3 regions of the Pseudomonas sp. LBUM1657 genome follow, and region 3 is predicted to be linked to each of the others. Evidence: predicted binding sites of a transcription regulator. Region 3 holds the regulator's gene; each other region holds the start of a gene.
What was found. Region 3 encodes sigma-54, which starts transcription at its own class of promoters, with help from an activator protein. Its sites were predicted from a motif close to ANTGGCATNNANNTTGCTNT; they were not measured.
Positions count from the first base shown of each region.

Region 1 (5,519 bases), 2.5 Mb from region 3:
AAGCGCTGGATTACCTGCGCAAACTGGTCGACGAAGGCAAGAAGCCGGAGGAAGAGTTCCTGATGATGATTTCCGACATCGAGATGCCGGAAATGGACGGGTACACCCTCACGGCCGAGATCCGCAACGACCCGCGCATGCAAAAGCTTCATATCATCCTGCATACTTCGTTGTCGGGTGTGTTCAATCAGGCGATGGTCAAGAAGGTCGGTGCCGATGACTTCCTGGCCAAATTCCGTCCTGATGACCTGGCATCCCGGGTAGTCGACCGGATCAAGGCAGCAGATATCAGCTAGGGGCCTTCTGCCCCTGGTGGTTAACACGATTTAAGAGGCGGCATCTTTGTCTACGGGTAATTTGGATTTCGAACAGTTCCGGGTGTTCCTGGAAAAAGCCTGTGGCATTTTGCTCGGTGAAAACAAGCAGTACCTGGTCTCGAGCCGTCTCAACAAACTGATGGAACAGCAGGGCATCAAGTCCCTGGGTGAGCTGGTCCAGCGCATCCAGACCCAGCCGCGCAGCGGTTTGCGCGAAATGGTGGTGGATGCGATGACCACCAACGAAACCTTGTGGTTTCGTGACACCTATCCGTTTGAAGTCTTGAAGAACAAGGTGCTGCCCGAAGCGATCAAGGCTGCCCCCGGTCAGCGTCTGCGCATCTGGTCGGCGGCGTGCTCGTCGGGTCAGGAACCGTATTCGCTGTCGATGTCGATCGATGAGTTCGAGCGGGTCAACATGGGCCAGTTGAAGATGGGGGTGCAGATCGTTGCCACCGACCTGTCCGGCACCATGCTGACCAACTGCAAGACCGGCGAGTACGACAGCCTGGCCATCGGCCGTGGTCTGTCGCCCGAGCGTCTGCAGCGTTACTTCGACCCGAAAGGGCCGGGGCGATGGGCAATCAAGGCGCCGATCAAGAGCCGGGTGGAGTTTCGCTCGTTCAACCTGCTGGACAGCTACGCGAGCCTCGGCAAGTTCGACATCGTGTTCTGCCGCAACGTGCTGATCTACTTCTCCGCCGAGGTGAAGAAAGACATCCTGTTGCGCATCCATGGCACGCTCAAGCGTGGTGGTTACCTGTTCCTCGGCGCTTCCGAAGCGTTGAACGGTTTGCCGGATCATTACCAGATGGTCCAGTGCAGCCCGGGGATCATTTACCAGGCGAAGTGATTCGTTGGCGGCATCAAAAAACGGGAGTCCTCAGGGGCTCCCGTTTTTTTTTGCCGATTTTTCGGCATCACAAGCGGCAGAAAAGCGGCAGACGGCGGAAACCGGTTGCCGCTTTTCTGGCATTGCCGCGTTGCCACTGCCCGCAAAGCCCCGGTTTACGGGCTTTTTTATATTGGCACGACGCTTGCTATGTTCATCGTACGAAAAATCAGGTCACCCGAAGGTTTCCCGACATGAGCATCAGCTTCGATAAAGCGCTCGGTATCCACGAACAAGCCCTGGGCTTCCGCGCTCAGCGTGCCGAAGTCCTGGCCAACAACATCGCCAACGCCGACACCCCGAACTACAAGGCTCGGGATCTGGACTTCTCGAAAGTGCTCGCCGAGCAGAGCGAGAAAACCAAGAACGGCACGTTCGCCCTGAACAAGACCAACAGCCGTCACATCGAAGCTGAAGGCCTGGGAAATGGCGACGAGTCGCTGATGTATCGCACGCCGATGCAGCCGTCGATCGACCAGAACACCGTGGACGCCCAACTGGAACAGTCGAGTTACGCGGAAAACGCGGTCAACTTCCAGGCCAGCTTCACCCTGCTCAACAGCAAATTCAAAGGGCTGGTATCAGCCCTGCGCGGAGAGTAAGTCATGTCCCTTGCCAGCGTTTTCAACATTGCCGGTAGCGGCATGAGTGCCCAGACCACTCGCCTGAACACCGTCGCCAGTAACATCGCCAACGCCGAGACCGTCTCGTCGAGCATCGACCAGACCTATCGCGCGCGCCATCCGGTGTTCGCCACCATGTTCCAGGGCGGCCAGAGCGGCGGCAGCGATTCGCTGTTCCAGAACCAGGACGCGGCCGGTCAAGGCGTGCAAGTGCTGGGCGTGGTCGAAGACCAGAGCAACCTTGATGCACGCTATGAGCCGAACCATCCGGCTGCCGACGCCAAGGGCTACGTCTACTACCCGAACGTCAACGTAGTGGAAGAAATGGCCGACATGATTTCCGCGAGCCGTTCGTTCCAGACCAACGCCGAAATGATGAACACCGCCAAAACCATGATGCAGAAGGTCCTGACCCTCGGTCAGTGATAAGGGGCGACTCAGATGAGTGTTACCGATACCACCAGTGGCCTGAGCCTCAAAGACATCCTGGCCAACTCCTCGATCAAGACCAACACCAGTGCCGATGGCATTGCGTCGGCAGCCAACAGCGCCACCGGCAAAAATGCCCTGGGCAAGGACGCGTTCCTGCAGTTGCTGGTGACCCAGCTGAAAAACCAGAACCCGCTGGAACCGCAGGACAACGGCGAGTTCGTCGCCCAGTTGGCGCAGTTCAGTAGTCTGGAAGGCATTACCACGCTCAACGACACCGTGACCGGCATTGCCAGCAACTACAACTCGTCCCAGGCCTTGCAGGCTTCTTCGCTGGTGGGGCGTTCGGTCATCGCGCCGGGCGACAAAGCCGTGGTCGATACCTCCAAGAGCCTCACCGGGACGGTCGTGGTACCCGCGTCGGCAGACCCGGTCAAAATCAAGATCACCGACGCCGATGGCAAGACCGTTCGCACCATCGACCTGGGCAGCCAGAAAGCCGGCGACGCCACTTTCATCTGGGACGGCAAGAACGATGCCGGCGAAGTGGCCAAGGCTGGAACGTACACCTTCGCCGCCACAGCGACCTACGACGGTCAGGCGACCGCGTTGATCACTAACCTGCCAGCGACGGTCAGCAGCGTGACCATCAGCCAGACCGGCGGTGAGTTAATGCTCAACCTCGCAGGCCTGGGCAGCATCGCCCTGTCCAAAGTACAAACCATTGGTATGTAGAGCCGGCTAACACGGCACAAAGGAGTGGAATATGTCTTTCAATATCGGCCTTAGCGGTCTCTATGCAGCCAACAAACAACTGGACGTGACCGGCAACAACATCGCCAACGTCGCGACCACCGGTTTCAAATCGTCCCGTGCGGAATTCGAAGACGTTTACTCGGCGACCAAGTTGGGCACGGGCAGCAAGACCATCGGCAACGGTGTGCGTCTGTCCAACGTTTCCCAGCAGTTCACTCAGGGTGACATCAGCAACACCGGCAACGTGCTGGACATGGGCATCAACGGCTCCGGTTTCTTCGTACTGAACACCAACGGCTCGCTGTCCTACACCCGTGCCGGTACGTTCAAGGTCGACAAGGACGGTTTCGTTACCAGCTCCGACGGCTCTGCACGTCTGCAAGGCTACGGTGTGGACGCCAATGGCAAAATCATCAACGGCATTCTGACCGACCTGCGCATCGATACATCGAACCTGGCGCCGAAATCCACCAGCACCGTTTCGTCGACGATCAACCTGAACTCCACCGCTTTGGTCATCGACCAGACTGTGGTCGCGAACAAATTCGATCCGACTAACAAAGACACCTTCACCAAGCAGTTCAGCACCCCGATTTTCGACAGTCAGGGTAACCAGCACACCATGGATCAATACATGGTCAAGACTGGCCCGAACACCTGGGACACCTACACCTTGATCGATGGTCGCAACCCGGACGGTAGCGACCCTAAAGCTGTTGCAACCCCTCCAGTCGCTTCGACCATGACGTTCGATACGTCGGGCAAGCTGGTTTCGGTCAGCACTCCGGCCGTACCGGCGCCGATCATTAGTCCTGATCTGTTGATCACGGGCTGGGTTCCGGGCACCGTGACCAATGGCGTGTGGACAGCCAACGGCGCCGCCGCCAACCCGGCAGGCGTGACCATCTCCATGGCCAACACCACCCAGTACAACGCCGACACTGCGCGTTCGATCCCTGCGCAGAACGGTTACGCCACAGGCCAGATTACTAACCTGACCATCGACACCACCGGTGTGATGCTGGCCAACTTCAGCAACAACCAGACCAAAGCCATTGGCCAGATCTCGCTCGCCAGCTTCACCAACGAACAAGGTTTGCAGCCAGTAGGCGGCACCAGCTGGAAAGAAACCTTTGCCTCAGGTATCCCGGGCTACGATGCGCCGGAAACCGGCACCCTGGGTGAAGTCCACTCCAACGCCCTGGAAGAGTCCAACGTCAACCTGACCAGCGAACTGGTCGAGCTGATCAAGGCGCAGAGCAACTACCAGGCGAACGCCAAGACCATCTCCACCCAGAGCACCATCATGCAGACCATCATTCAGATGACCTGATGACGGTTGGCTGAAAGCGCTGCACAAGGAGCCCCTCGCAAGAGGGGTTTTTTTGTGGCTGGGATTTGCGTTGTCGGTCAGGGCGTCTTCGCGAGCAAGCCCGCTCCCACATTGGATCTCCGGTGTTCACAGGTTGGGGGCTCACAGCAGATTAAATGTGGGAGCGGGCTTGCTCGCGAAGACGTCAGACCAGTCGCCACTTTCCTCCAGGCAAAAGAAAACCCCCGACAAGCCAGAGACTCATCGGGGGTTTCGAGTAAGTGCCTTGCGGCGCCTACCGGTTCAGCTTATTGGCAGGCTTCGCAATCCGGCTCGTCGATGGCGCAAGCCTTCGGCACTGGAGCAGGACCGGCCGGAGCCGCCAGGACCGAATCTTCACCGTGGTTGCCGCCGCTGGAAACAGCGTTCAGCTTGCCGGTGTTGATGGTCGACTTCTCGGTGCTGGTCGCGGCCAGGGCACGGAGGTAGTAAGTGGTTTTCAGACCACGGTACCAAGCCATGCGGTAGGTCACGTCCAGCTTCTTGCCCGAAGCGCCGGCGATGTACAGGTTCAGCGACTGAGCCTGGTCGATCCACTTCTGACGACGGCTGGCCGCGTCAACGATCCACTTGGTGTCCACTTCGAAGGCAGTCGCGTAGAGCTCTTTGAGTTCTTGCGGGATGCGCTCGATCTGCTGCACGGAACCGTCGTAGTACTTCAGGTCGTTGATCATGACCGAGTCCCACAGGCCGCGAGCCTTCAGGTCGCGAACCAGGTACGGGTTGATCACGGTGAATTCGCCCGATAGGTTCGATTTCACATAGAGGTTCTGGTAGGTCGGTTCGATCGACTGCGATACGCCGGTGATGTTGGCGATGGTCGCGGTCGGTGCGATGGCCATGATGTTGGAGTTACGAATGCCTTTCTGCACACGGGCACGAACCGGTGCCCAGTCCAGGGATTCGTTCAGGTCAACGTCGATGTACTTCTGGCCGCGCTGTTCGATCAGGATCTGTTGCGAATCCAGCGGCAGGATGCCCTTGGACCACAGCGAACCCTGGAACGTCTCGTAGGCGCCGCGCTCGTCGGCCAGGTCGCAGGAAGCCTGGATCGCGTAGTAGCTGACCGCTTCCATGGACTTGTCGGCGAACTCGACGGCAGCGTCGGAACCGTAAGGGATGTGCTGCAG
Region 1 is NZ_CP166799.1:4,904,006-4,909,524, reverse strand. It holds gene ACA055_RS22635 (chemotaxis protein CheV) at 1-296, shown strand, start outside; gene cheR (protein-glutamate O-methyltransferase CheR) at 343-1,170, shown strand; gene flgB (flagellar basal body rod protein FlgB) at 1,404-1,811, shown strand; gene flgC (flagellar basal body rod protein FlgC) at 1,815-2,258, shown strand; gene flgD (flagellar hook assembly protein FlgD) at 2,274-2,996, shown strand; gene flgE (flagellar hook protein FlgE) at 3,028-4,350, shown strand; gene ACA055_RS22605 (ribonucleoside-diphosphate reductase subunit alpha) at 4,638-5,519, opposite strand, start outside.
Region 1: flgB (flagellar basal body rod protein FlgB) is a predicted target of sigma-54. The motif match lies at 1,342-1,361, and genes of this name have one in related genera.

Region 2 (5,519 bases), 1.9 Mb from region 3:
GACTTCCTGTTTGACCTCGTCCACCAGTTTGCGCATGGCCGGGTTATCGAAGCCTTCGCCGATGATGTCGAAGGACTGCAACAGCGGCACACCGGCTTTCATCATGGTCGCCATCTGCCGGGTGAACAAAGCAATGTCCTGGGCCTTGATGCGCTTGCCCATGTTGAAAATCGAGACGGATTTCTTGCGCACCTTGCCGGGGTTGATGCCCTGCTTGCGCAACTGAGCCTTGATCAACGCCGGGTTCTGACCGCTCAGTTCGCCGGTCATTTTCGTACCTTTGCGGTCTGTACCTTCCCAGGCGTACACGCTGATTTTTACTGCTTTGACCGCCATGTTCAGTCCTTGGTGACCCGATTGATTTCTTCAAGGCTGGTGATGCCTTGCATCGCCTTGTGCAGGCCCGAAGTACGCAGGTCGTTGAAGCCGTCCTTACGCATCTGGATATCGATTTCCAGTGAATTGCCTTCGGCCATGATCAGCCGCTGCAAATCCTGTGTGTTCTTCACCACTTCATAAATCCCTACGCGTCCTTTGTAACCGCCGTTGCATTGATCGCAACCGACCGGTTCATAGATCGTGAAAGAACCGATGCGTTCCTCGGGGAAGCCTTCCTTGAGCAGCGCCTCGCGGGGGATCTCGATGGGTGTCTTGCAATGGCTGCACAGTTTGCGCGCCAGGCGCTGGGCGATGATCAGGCTGACCGAGGTGGCGATGTTGAATCCTTGAATCCCCATGTTGTGCAGGCGTGTCAGGGTTTCCGCGGCGCTGTTGGTGTGCAGGGTCGAGAGCACCAGGTGCCCGGTCTGGGCGGCCTTGATGGCGATTTCGGCGGTTTCGAGGTCGCGGATCTCGCCAACCATGATCACATCCGGATCCTGACGCAGGAACGAGCGCAGCGCCTGGGCGAAGTCCATTCCCTGCCTGGGATTGACGTTGACCTGGTTGATGCCTTCCATGTTGATCTCCACCGGGTCTTCGGCGGTGGAGATGTTGATGTCCACCGTGTTGAGAATATTCAGCCCGGTGTAGAGCGACACGGTCTTGCCCGAGCCGGTAGGCCCGGTTACCAGAATCATTCCCTGCGGCTGCTTGAGCGCGGCCATGTACAGGTCTTTCTGATCCGGCTCGTAGCCGAGGGCGTCGATGCCCATTTGTGCGCTGGACGGGTCGAGGATCCGGATCACCACTTTCTCGCCCCACAGGGTCGGCAGGGTATTGACCCGGAAGTCGATGGACTTGCTCTTGGACAGGCGCATCTTGATCCGCCCGTCCTGGGGTTTGCGCCGCTCGGAAATGTCCAGGCTGGCCATGACTTTCAACCGCGCCGCGATGCGGTTGGCCAGTTGAATCGGAGGCTTGGCGACTTCGCGCAGCATGCCGTCGGTGCGCATCCGTACGCGATAGCTTTTTTCGTAGGGCTCGAAGTGCAAGTCGGAAGAGCCACTCTTGATCGCATCGAGCAACATCTTGTGAACGAAGCGCACCACGGGTGCATCGTCGGAATCTTGCCCGGCGATGGCGTCCTGTCTGTTGTCATCAGAGGATTCGATGTCCACACCATCGAGGTCGACGTCGGCCATGTCTTCCAGGCCGGTGCTATGACTGTCGAAGAATTTTTCGATGGCATCCGAGAGCTTGTCGTCTTCGACCAGGATGGCTTCGGTGCTGAGCCCGGTGCTGAACTGGATATCGTTGATGGCCTGATGATTGGTCGGGTCGGAGACGCCCACGAACAGCTTGTTGCCGCGCCGCCAAAGGGGCAGGGCATGGTGCAGGCGGATCAGTTTTTCGCTGACCAGGCCCTTGGGTTGGGTTTCTTTGTCCAGGCAGCTGAGATCCAGCAAGGCCATGCCGAAGTGTTCCGAAGCGATCTCGGCGACCTGGCGGCTTTTCACCATTTTGTTCTGCACCAAGTAACTGACCAGAGGGATTCGGTTACGTAGGGCTTGCTGATACGCCTGTTGCGCGCTTTTGTCAGTGAGCAGCTCGGCCAGGACCAGTTGCTTGGCCAGACCGCTAAGGGCGATGTCATTCATTGGGATACCAGACGCAGACAGTTCATGACTTATAGCCTAGTCAAGCCGAGGAACCAAACCAGGGGTGCCGAGGTGACAAAAAGTGTCAGATAGTGCGGATCCTGGGGGTAGGAAAGGGCGGTGCGTTGCTTTTGCGCCCCGAAAACAGGAGCTGCAGGTATTGGCACGCGCTGTGCTGCGGCTAGTTCAGATCATGAGATTTCGACTCATGCATGGAGCTAGTCTATGAATACTCAGAAAGGTTTTACGCTTATCGAACTGCTGATCGTTGTGGCGATCATCGGGATTCTGGCGACGTTTGCGTTGCCGATGTACTCCAAATATCAGGCGAAGGCCAAGGTCACCGCTGGCCTGGCGGAGATTTCATCGTTGAAAGTGCCATTTGAAGAACTTATGAATAACGGGACCAGCCCGGCGAATGTGGCGGCGATTGGTGGGGCTGGCACAACTTCAAACTGCACGCTGACAGCGTCCGGTACAGCCACTGATGGTACTGGGACCATTGTTTGTACGATCGTTAACGCGCCTGCACCGGTTTTAGGCAAGACGGTCACGCTGACGCGCTCGACGACAGGTTGGGTTTGCACCAGCACCGCTCAGCAGGACTTCTTGCCTAAAGGTTGCACCGGTTCGGCAACATAACGCTCGGCAGTTTTCTTGAAAGACAAAGCCCCGCCCTGAAAGCGGGGCTTTTTGTTGGAACGACACCTCGAATTTCGAAAAACAAGAAAACCCCGACAATTCATGGCCTTAGGCCTGCGGCAAAACCCGCAACTTGCATGTCGATAAATTCAAGGTCATGCATTTTGCATGATTCCGAAAATCAGGTGTTTTTATAACTTGTTGTTTTATAAAGATTTATTTGCTGTCTCAAAGTTGGCACAGCGTTCGCAACATACCCAGTAACCCTGCTGACAAGACATGCAGCAGACTTTATGGAAAAACAGGAGTTACTCGTATGAAGAAGTTCGCTATCGCTGCCGCTACTGCTACCGCGCTGACCCTGACCATGGCCAACGCTGCATTTGCCCAGACTCAGGCTACTCAAGCTCCAATGGTTCTGGCAGCCGGTGAAGTCACCGAAGCCAAAGAAGCTACTTCCGATACCTGGATCACTACCAAAGTCAAAGCAGACCTGGTAACCGAAAAAGGCATTCCTGGTACCGATATCAAAGTCGAAACCAACAAAGGTGTAGTGTCTCTGTCCTCCACCGTTGCGGTGACTGACGCTCAGAAAGCCACCGCAGTGGCTATCGCCAAGAAAATCAAAGGCGTCCAAGCGGTCTCCGCTGACGGCCTGAAAGCCGAGTAAGGCAAGACTTCTCGCCTGGACCGGGAGAAGGCGCGGTAGACGGGCCGAGTCATACGTCTGCCGCAACTTGAGAGTTCATGCGAAGGCCACAAGGATGTGGTCATTACAGGCCCCGGACATTCGTGTCCGGGGCCTGTTCTATTTGCGGCACCGCAAAACAAAATGTGGGAGCGGGCTTGCTCGCGAAAGCGGTGTGTCAGTCAACATCAATGTTGAATGAGAGTCCGCATTCGCGAGCAAGCCCGCTCCCACATTGCTTTGTGGTGGATTCAGTTACCGCGCTTGCTGGTGATCTGCTTCAAACGGTTACCTTCGAACCGCAGGTACTGGTACATCCCGCCGTTGGGCCCGTAGGTCCATTCCTCGACCTGGAACTCTTCCCGTCGATTGGCACTGCGCTTGTAGCCCAGCAGGTCGCGGCTGACCGGCTCACCGCATTTCTGCAGCACCTCGCTGGACCTGTCCCCGACACTGACCAATTGACTGCCGCAGCGCAGGGTATCGGCGGCCGAGGCCTGGCTCGCGGCCAGTGCCAGAGCCAGGCTCATCAGCAATCGTCTGATCATCACTCGGCATCCAGATGCATCTGCGTAATCACCCGACCGTCACTTTCCGCTTCACCCAGGTTAGCGTCGATGAAGTACACGCGGTCATCGGCCAGCTGACCCTTGTCCACCAGATAATCCTTGATGCTGCTGGCGCGTTCCTGGCCCAACTGACGTAACAGCACGTCGCTCGAACTCCAGAAGTTGATCACGCCTTCGCGCATTTTCGCGGTGCGTTCTTCTTTGCCCAGGTCTTTCCATTCGGCGGGTGGCTGAGTTTTCAGGCGTGTGCGGTAGATCCCTTCCAGCAGCGGACCTTTCTCGCTGTCCGGCACTTGCAGCAATGACGCTTGAGCCGGCACCTTGTCACCGCGGCGCTGGAGCATTTTGTAGTAGTTGTACTGGTATTCCCGTTCCAGGCGTTGTTCGGCAATCAACGGGCCGTCGCTGCTTTTCGCGGCGGCGCCTTCGATCTCCAGGCGCAGGGCCGGACGTTCCTTGAGGGCCTGGGACAATTTGACCAGCGCGCCTTCAGCGTCTTTGCTCAGCTCACTGGAACCCGGAGCAAAGGACACGGTGCCCAGATCTTCCGAACCGCCGCCCGCCACCAGCCCGCCAATCATTTTGAACGGTGCGGCCGCAGCCTTGACGATCAGGTTACGCAGGGTCTGCCACACAATCGGCATGATGCTGAATTGAGGGTTGTTCAGGTCACCTGTCACCGGCAGTTCGATGGAGATCTTGCCGTCGACATCCTTGAGCAAGGCAATCGCCAGTTTCAGCGGCAGGCTCACGGCATCTGGACTGTCGACTTTTTCACCCAGTTGCAGCTGCTCGACCACCACTTTGTTTTCGGCCTTGAGCTGGCCATTGGTGATCAGGTAGTGCAGGTCGAGATTGAGCCGGCCCTTGCGGATGCGGTAACCGGCGAACTTGCCGGAGTAGGGCGTGAGCGTGGTCAATTCCACGCGTTTGAAACTGGTGGCGATGTCGAGGCTGGCCATCGGATCGAACGGATTGACCGCGCCCTTGATGGTCACCGGCGCGTAGCGGTCGACCTTGCCTTTGATGTCGACACTGGCCGGTTTCGCCTGACGGCTGTCGATGGTGCCGATCTGCCCGTTGAGTTGCTGAACGGCGGTGGCAAAGTTCGGGGTCAGGCTGAAGTCGGCGAAGTTCGCCGAGCCGTCGTTGATGGCGATGCCACCAATGTGGATGCCCAGCGGTTTTTCCTTGGCAGCAGCCGGTTTGCCTGCAGCGGTCTTGGCGCCGGAGTCGGCCGGTTGCGGGATCAGCAGGTCATCGATGTTGGTGGTGCGGTCATCGTTGATCATGAAGCGCGCATAGGGCTGGAACAGGTTGATCTTGTTGATCGACAGGCTGTCGCCGTGCTGATAGTTCAGGCCTTCGACCACCAACTGCTGCCACTTGAGGAAGTCGCGGGTTTTGAGGGTGTCGAGGGTATGCAACTGATCGACCTGAGCCCGTCCGGTGACGTTGAAAGCCAGCGGCTCGGTGCTTTTCAGATCAACCGCCAGATCACTGCCGAGCATGCCGCTGCGCAGTTCGAGGCGAATGAACGGGTTGATGTAGGACTGGGCGACCCGCAGGTCGATGTCCTTG
Region 2 is NZ_CP166799.1:5,504,473-5,509,991, reverse strand. It holds gene ACA055_RS25455 (type II secretion system F family protein) at 1-336, opposite strand, end outside; gene pilB (type IV-A pilus assembly ATPase PilB) at 339-2,039, opposite strand; gene ACA055_RS25445 (pilin) at 2,265-2,681, shown strand; gene ACA055_RS25440 (BON domain-containing protein) at 2,998-3,351, shown strand; gene ACA055_RS25435 (DUF2845 domain-containing protein) at 3,621-3,917, opposite strand; gene ACA055_RS25430 (DUF748 domain-containing protein) at 3,917-5,519, opposite strand, start outside.
Region 2: ACA055_RS25445 (pilin) is a predicted target of sigma-54. The motif match lies at 2,199-2,218, and genes of this name have one in related genera.

Region 3 (5,519 bases):
TGGTGCCCTTGCCAGCCGCCAACATCATCATTGCCATGATGCTTTTACCATCGATCGTGGATTCCGGCGTGCGTCCTACTCTGATCGTGCAATCCTTGAACTCACCGGCGACTCCGACGAATTTTGCAGAAGCGCGGGCATGCAAACCCAGCTTGTTGATGATTTCAATTTCCAGAGCAGGCATCGCGATGTGAATCCTTTAGCTGAGGTCGCGGTGGCGGACCTGGACATTCTTCAGGGTTTTTTGCAGGACCTGACCCAGACGTTCGGTCAGGTAGACGGAGCGGTGATGCCCGCCGGTGCAGCCAATGGCAATGGTGACATAAGCGCGGTTGCTCGCTGCAAAGCGGGGTAGCCACTTGAGCAGGTAGGTGGAAATGTCCTGGAACATCTCCTCGACGTCCGGCTGTGCCGCCAGGTACTCGGCAACCGGTTGATCCAGCCCGGACTGCGCGCGCAGCTCCGGTTTCCAATAAGGATTGGGCAGGCAGCGCACGTCGAACACCAAATCGGCGTCCACCGGCATGCCGCGCTTGAATCCAAAAGACTCCACCAGAAACGCAGTACCAGGCTCCGGCTGGTTCAACAGGCGCAGCTTGATGGTATCGCGCAGCTGATACAGGTTCAGATTGGTGGTGTTGATTTTGAGATCGGCGAGGTCGGCGATCGGCCCGAGCAGGTTCGTTTCATCGTTGATCGCCTCGGCCAGCGAGCGATTGGCAGTGCTCAACGGGTGACGACGGCGGGTTTCCGAGAAGCGTTTGAGCAGTGTTTCTTCATCGGCATCCAGGTACAGGACGTCGCACTGGATATGCCGGCTGCGCACTTCTTCCAGCAGTTCTGGAAACCGCGACAGATGGCTCGGCAAGTTGCGTGCGTCGATGGACACGGCAACCAGCGGCTGTGCCAGCTCGGTGTGAATCAACGCGCGTTCAGCCAACTCCGGCAGCAAGCCGGCAGGCAGGTTGTCGATGCAGTAGTAGCCGTTGTCCTCGAGGACATTGAGCGCGGTACTTTTACCGGAGCCGGAGCGGCCACTGACGATGATCAAGCGCATGATTACTGCCCGTTTTGCTCGTCCAGGACAACCTGATACAAGGCTTCATTGCTCGGGGCGCTGCGCAATTTTTCGCGCACGTCCTTGCGATCGAGCATGCTGGCGATCTGGCGCAGTAGCTCCAGGTGCGCATCGGTGGCGGCTTCCGGGACCAATAGAACGAACAACAGGTCAACCGGGGCGCCGTCGATGGCGTCGAAATCGATGGGCGCGTCCAAGTGCATCAAGGCACTGATGGGCAAAGTGCAGCCCTTGAGGCGGCAGTGAGGAATGGCGATGCCGTTACCAAAACCGGTAGAACCGAGTTTTTCACGGGCAATCAGAGCCTCGAAGACATCTTGCATCTCCAGATCCGGCACTTCGCGATGGATGAGGTTGGCAATTTGCTCGAGGGCTTTCTTTTTACTGCCGCCCGGCACGTTCACGAGGGAACGGCCGGGGGTCAGGATGCTTTCAAGTCGGATCATGGGTTGGGAGTGTTAACGACCGGTCGCGCCCTGGAGGAGGCTCTGGGTCTTTTCCTTATGCTTTTTGAGTTGTTTATCCAGCTTGTCGGTCAGTGCGTCGATCGCCGCGTACATATCGGTATGTTCCGCATTGGCGACCACTTCATTGCCGGGAATATGCAACGTGGCTTCGATTTTCTGCTTGAGCTTTTCGACCGTCATCGTGACTTGCACGTTGGTGATCTTGTCGAAATGCCTCTCTAGTCGTTCGAGTTTTTCGCCGATGTAGGAGCGAAGAGGTTCGGTCACTTCCAGTTGGTGTCCACTGATGTTGACTTGCATACAGCTTCTCCTTCGTTGCCAGTGCATAAAGCGGCAGGCAGAAATACCTGCCACTGGAACGCTGTGGCGTGGCTCTACATCAACCGCTTGCGTTCGCTCGAAGGCGCGATCCCGAGAGATTCGCGGTACTTGGCGACGGTGCGGCGAGCCACCTGAATGCCTTGTGCCTCCAGTAAACCAGCGATCTTGCTGTCACTCAACGGCTTTTTCTGATTTTCCGCGGCAACCAGTTTTTTGATGATCGCGCGAATCGCTGTGGACGAGCATTCACCGCCCTCGGAGGTGCTGACGTGGCTGGAGAAAAAGTATTTCAGTTCATAGATTCCCCGCGGGGTATGCATGAATTTCTGCGTGGTCACCCGTGAAATCGTCGATTCGTGCATGCCCACTGCTTCGGCAATGTCATGCAGGACCAGCGGTTTCATGGCTTCGTCGCCGTACTCCAGGAAGCCGCGTTGATGCTCGACAATCTGGGTGGCCACTTTCATCAGGGTTTCGTTGCGGCTTTGCAGGCTCTTGATGAACCAGCGAGCCTCTTGCAACTGGTTGCGCATGAAGGTGTTGTCGGCGCTGGTGTCGGCGCGGCGAACAAACCCGGCGTATTGGGCGTTGACCCGCAGCCGTGGCACCGATTCCTGATTGAGCTCTACCAGCCAGCGTTCGTTGTCCTTGCGCACGATCACGTCGGGAACGACGTATTCGGCTTCACTGGACTCGATCTGCGAGCCTGGGCGCGGGTTGAGGCTCTGGACCAGTTCGATGACCTGGCGCAGTTCATCTTCCTTGAGCTTCATGCGCCGCATCAGCTGGCTGTAGTCGCGGCTGCCAAGCAGGTCGATGTAATCGGTGACCAGACGCTTGGCCTCGGTCAACCAAGGCGTCTTGGCGGGCAACTGGCGCAATTGCAGCAGCAGGCATTCACCCAGGTTGCGGGCGCCGATGCCGGCGGGCTCGAATTGCTGGATGCGGTGCAGGACGGCTTCGATCTCGTCCAGTTCGATGTCCAGTTCCGGATCGAAGGCTTCGAGAATTTCCTCAAGGGTTTCGTCCAGGTAGCCCTGATTATTGATGCAATCGATCAGGGTCACGGCAATCAGGCGATCGGTGTCGGACATCGGTGCCAGGTTCAGTTGCCACAGCAGGTGGCTTTGCAGGCTCTCGCCGGCCGAAGTACGGGTGGTGAAATCCCACTCGTCGTCATCGTTGCTTGGCAAGCTGCTGGCGCTGGTCTGGTAGACGTCTTCCCATGCGGTGTCGACGGGCAGCTCGTTAGGGATGCGCTCGTTCCAGTCACCTTCCTCGAGGTTATCCACCGTCGGGGCGGTTTCCTGGTAGGAGGGTTCCGAAACATCGGCGTTAGGTTGCTGTTCGGCTTTATCGGCCAAGGGATCGGCATTATCGAAGTCGTCGCCTTCTTCCTGGCGTTCGAGCATCGGATTGGACTCCAGGGCCTCCTGGATTTCCTGTTGCAGGTCCAGGGTCGACAATTGGAGCAGGCGGATGGCCTGTTGCAGCTGCGGTGTCATCGTCAGCTGCTGGCCCATTCTCAAGACTAGCGATGGTTTCATGGCAGGGGCTTAACACCTTATTCGCCGGCGCACATGCGCCATCCACTACAGAGCGCCGGAGCGCCAAACATAAGCAAATTATATGCCTGAAACTGAACTGTTTGCCTAGAGCGCCGTAACAATAAAAAACTATAAAGCTTTATTGACGCGTTGCTCATGCTTGTCAGTGGCCGAATACCTTGAAAGCGATGTGTTTGCCTGGAGCGCTCTTCTCAAGAAAAACTATAAAGTTTTTATTGAAAAGGGCGCTCTGGCGATCGCCTGGGACACCTCAGCGCTTACAGGCGGAACTCATGGCCCAGATACACTTCCTTGACCAGTTCGTTGGCCAGGATGGTGGCAGAGTCGCCTTCGGCGATCAGTTGGCCATCGTTGACAATGTAGGCGGTTTCGCAGATATCCAGGGTTTCACGGACGTTGTGGTCAGTGATCAACACGCCAATGCCCTTGGCCTTGAGGTGATGGATGATCTGCTTGATGTCGCCCACCGAAATCGGGTCCACACCTGCGAAGGGTTCGTCGAGGAGGATGAATTTCGGGTTGGTAGCCAGTGCACGGGCGATTTCCACGCGGCGGCGTTCACCGCCGGACAGGCTCATGCCGAGGTTGTCTCGGATGTGGCTGATGTGGAATTCCTGCAGCAGGCTTTCCAGTTCCTTGCGACGATCGGCCTTGTCGAGTTCCTTGCGGGTCTCGAGGATTGCCATGATGTTGTCGGCTACCGAGAGTTTGCGAAAGATCGACGCTTCCTGCGGAAGATAGCCGATGCCGGCCTTTGCACGGCCGTGCATCGGCTGGTGGCTGACGTCCAGATCGTCGATCAGTACGCGGCCCTGATCGGCCTGTACCAGGCCGACAATCATGTAGAAACAGGTGGTCTTGCCGGCGCCGTTGGGACCCAGCAGGCCGACGATTTGACCGCTGTCGATGGACAGGCTGACGTCGCGCACGACCTGGCGGCTCTTGTAGCTCTTGGCCAGATGCTGAGCTTTCAGAGTTGCCATTACTGGGCCTTTTGCTCGTCGGTTTTCTTCTTCGGCTGGATCACCATGTCAATGCGCGGACGCGACTCGGTGACTTTGCTGCCCGTGGCGCGACCGGCGCTGGCGAGCTTCTTGTTGGTGTCGTAGACGATTTTCTCGCCTTGGGTGACGTTGCCGTCCTTGTCGATGACTTTAGCGCGATCGATCAGCACGACGCGGTCTTGCGAGGCGTGGTACTGGATAGTCACCCCGTAGCCCTGGACCGGTTTTGTATCGCCCGCAGTTTGCAGTTGCTCGAAGTAGGCAAGGTTGCCCACCGAGGTCACTACATCAATGTCGCCGGCAGGGGTGCGAGTGATGGTCACGGTGTTGCCGGTAACCTTCATCGAGCCCTGGGTAATGATCACGTCACCTTTATAGGTGGCAATACCATTTTTATCGTCCAGTTGGGCGTCGTCGGCCTGGATGCGGATAGGCTGCTCTTGATCGTTCGGCAGAGCCCAGGCGCTCACGCTTCCCAGTGCTGCGCCCAGACCGAGCAAAATAGGGAGGGTTTTAACGAGCCTCATACTGTCCTCTTACGTTCGATAGCAGGTGTATCCTGCTTTCTTTCAAGTACGCTTTCATTCCGTTGCCTGTCGATACACCACCAGCGCCGTCGATTCTAACGGGTTGATCGGTCTGCGCATATTGCTGTTGCGGGAACACGGTCATGCGAGTGGTGGTGATAAGGGTCCTGCGGTTTTTCTCGTCGAAGCGGGTGATGCGGACCGAGTCGATCAGTTCGACCTGAGTACCGTCCGGATTGACTTCGCCGCGCTCGCTCTGGACGTGCCAGGGGAACTCGGTGCCGCGAAACATGTTCAGGTCGGGATTGGTCAGCAACGTCACCTCGGACGCCTTAAGGTGTTCGACCTTGTCGGACGTCATTTCGTATTGCAGCTTGCCGTCCGGCAGGTACTGCACGCTGTGGGCGTTGATGGCGTAATAGTCGATCGCGGTTTCATCGACCTTGGCCACAGGCTGGTCGAGAAAGCGTTCCGGGCTGATGTTCCAGTAGCCGACCGCCGCGAATATCGCAGCGATGCAACCGAACACCAGGAATTTGCGAATCTTTTTGCTC
Region 3 is NZ_CP166799.1:930,558-936,076, forward strand. It holds gene ACA055_RS04170 (HPr family phosphocarrier protein) at 1-184, opposite strand, end outside; gene rapZ (RNase adapter RapZ) at 200-1,057, opposite strand; gene ptsN (PTS IIA-like nitrogen regulatory protein PtsN) at 1,060-1,524, opposite strand; gene hpf (ribosome hibernation-promoting factor, HPF/YfiA family) at 1,537-1,845, opposite strand; gene ACA055_RS04190 (RNA polymerase factor sigma-54) at 1,920-3,413, opposite strand; gene lptB (LPS export ABC transporter ATP-binding protein) at 3,692-4,417, opposite strand; gene lptA (lipopolysaccharide transport periplasmic protein LptA) at 4,417-4,965, opposite strand; gene lptC (LPS export ABC transporter periplasmic protein LptC) at 4,952-5,519, opposite strand, start outside.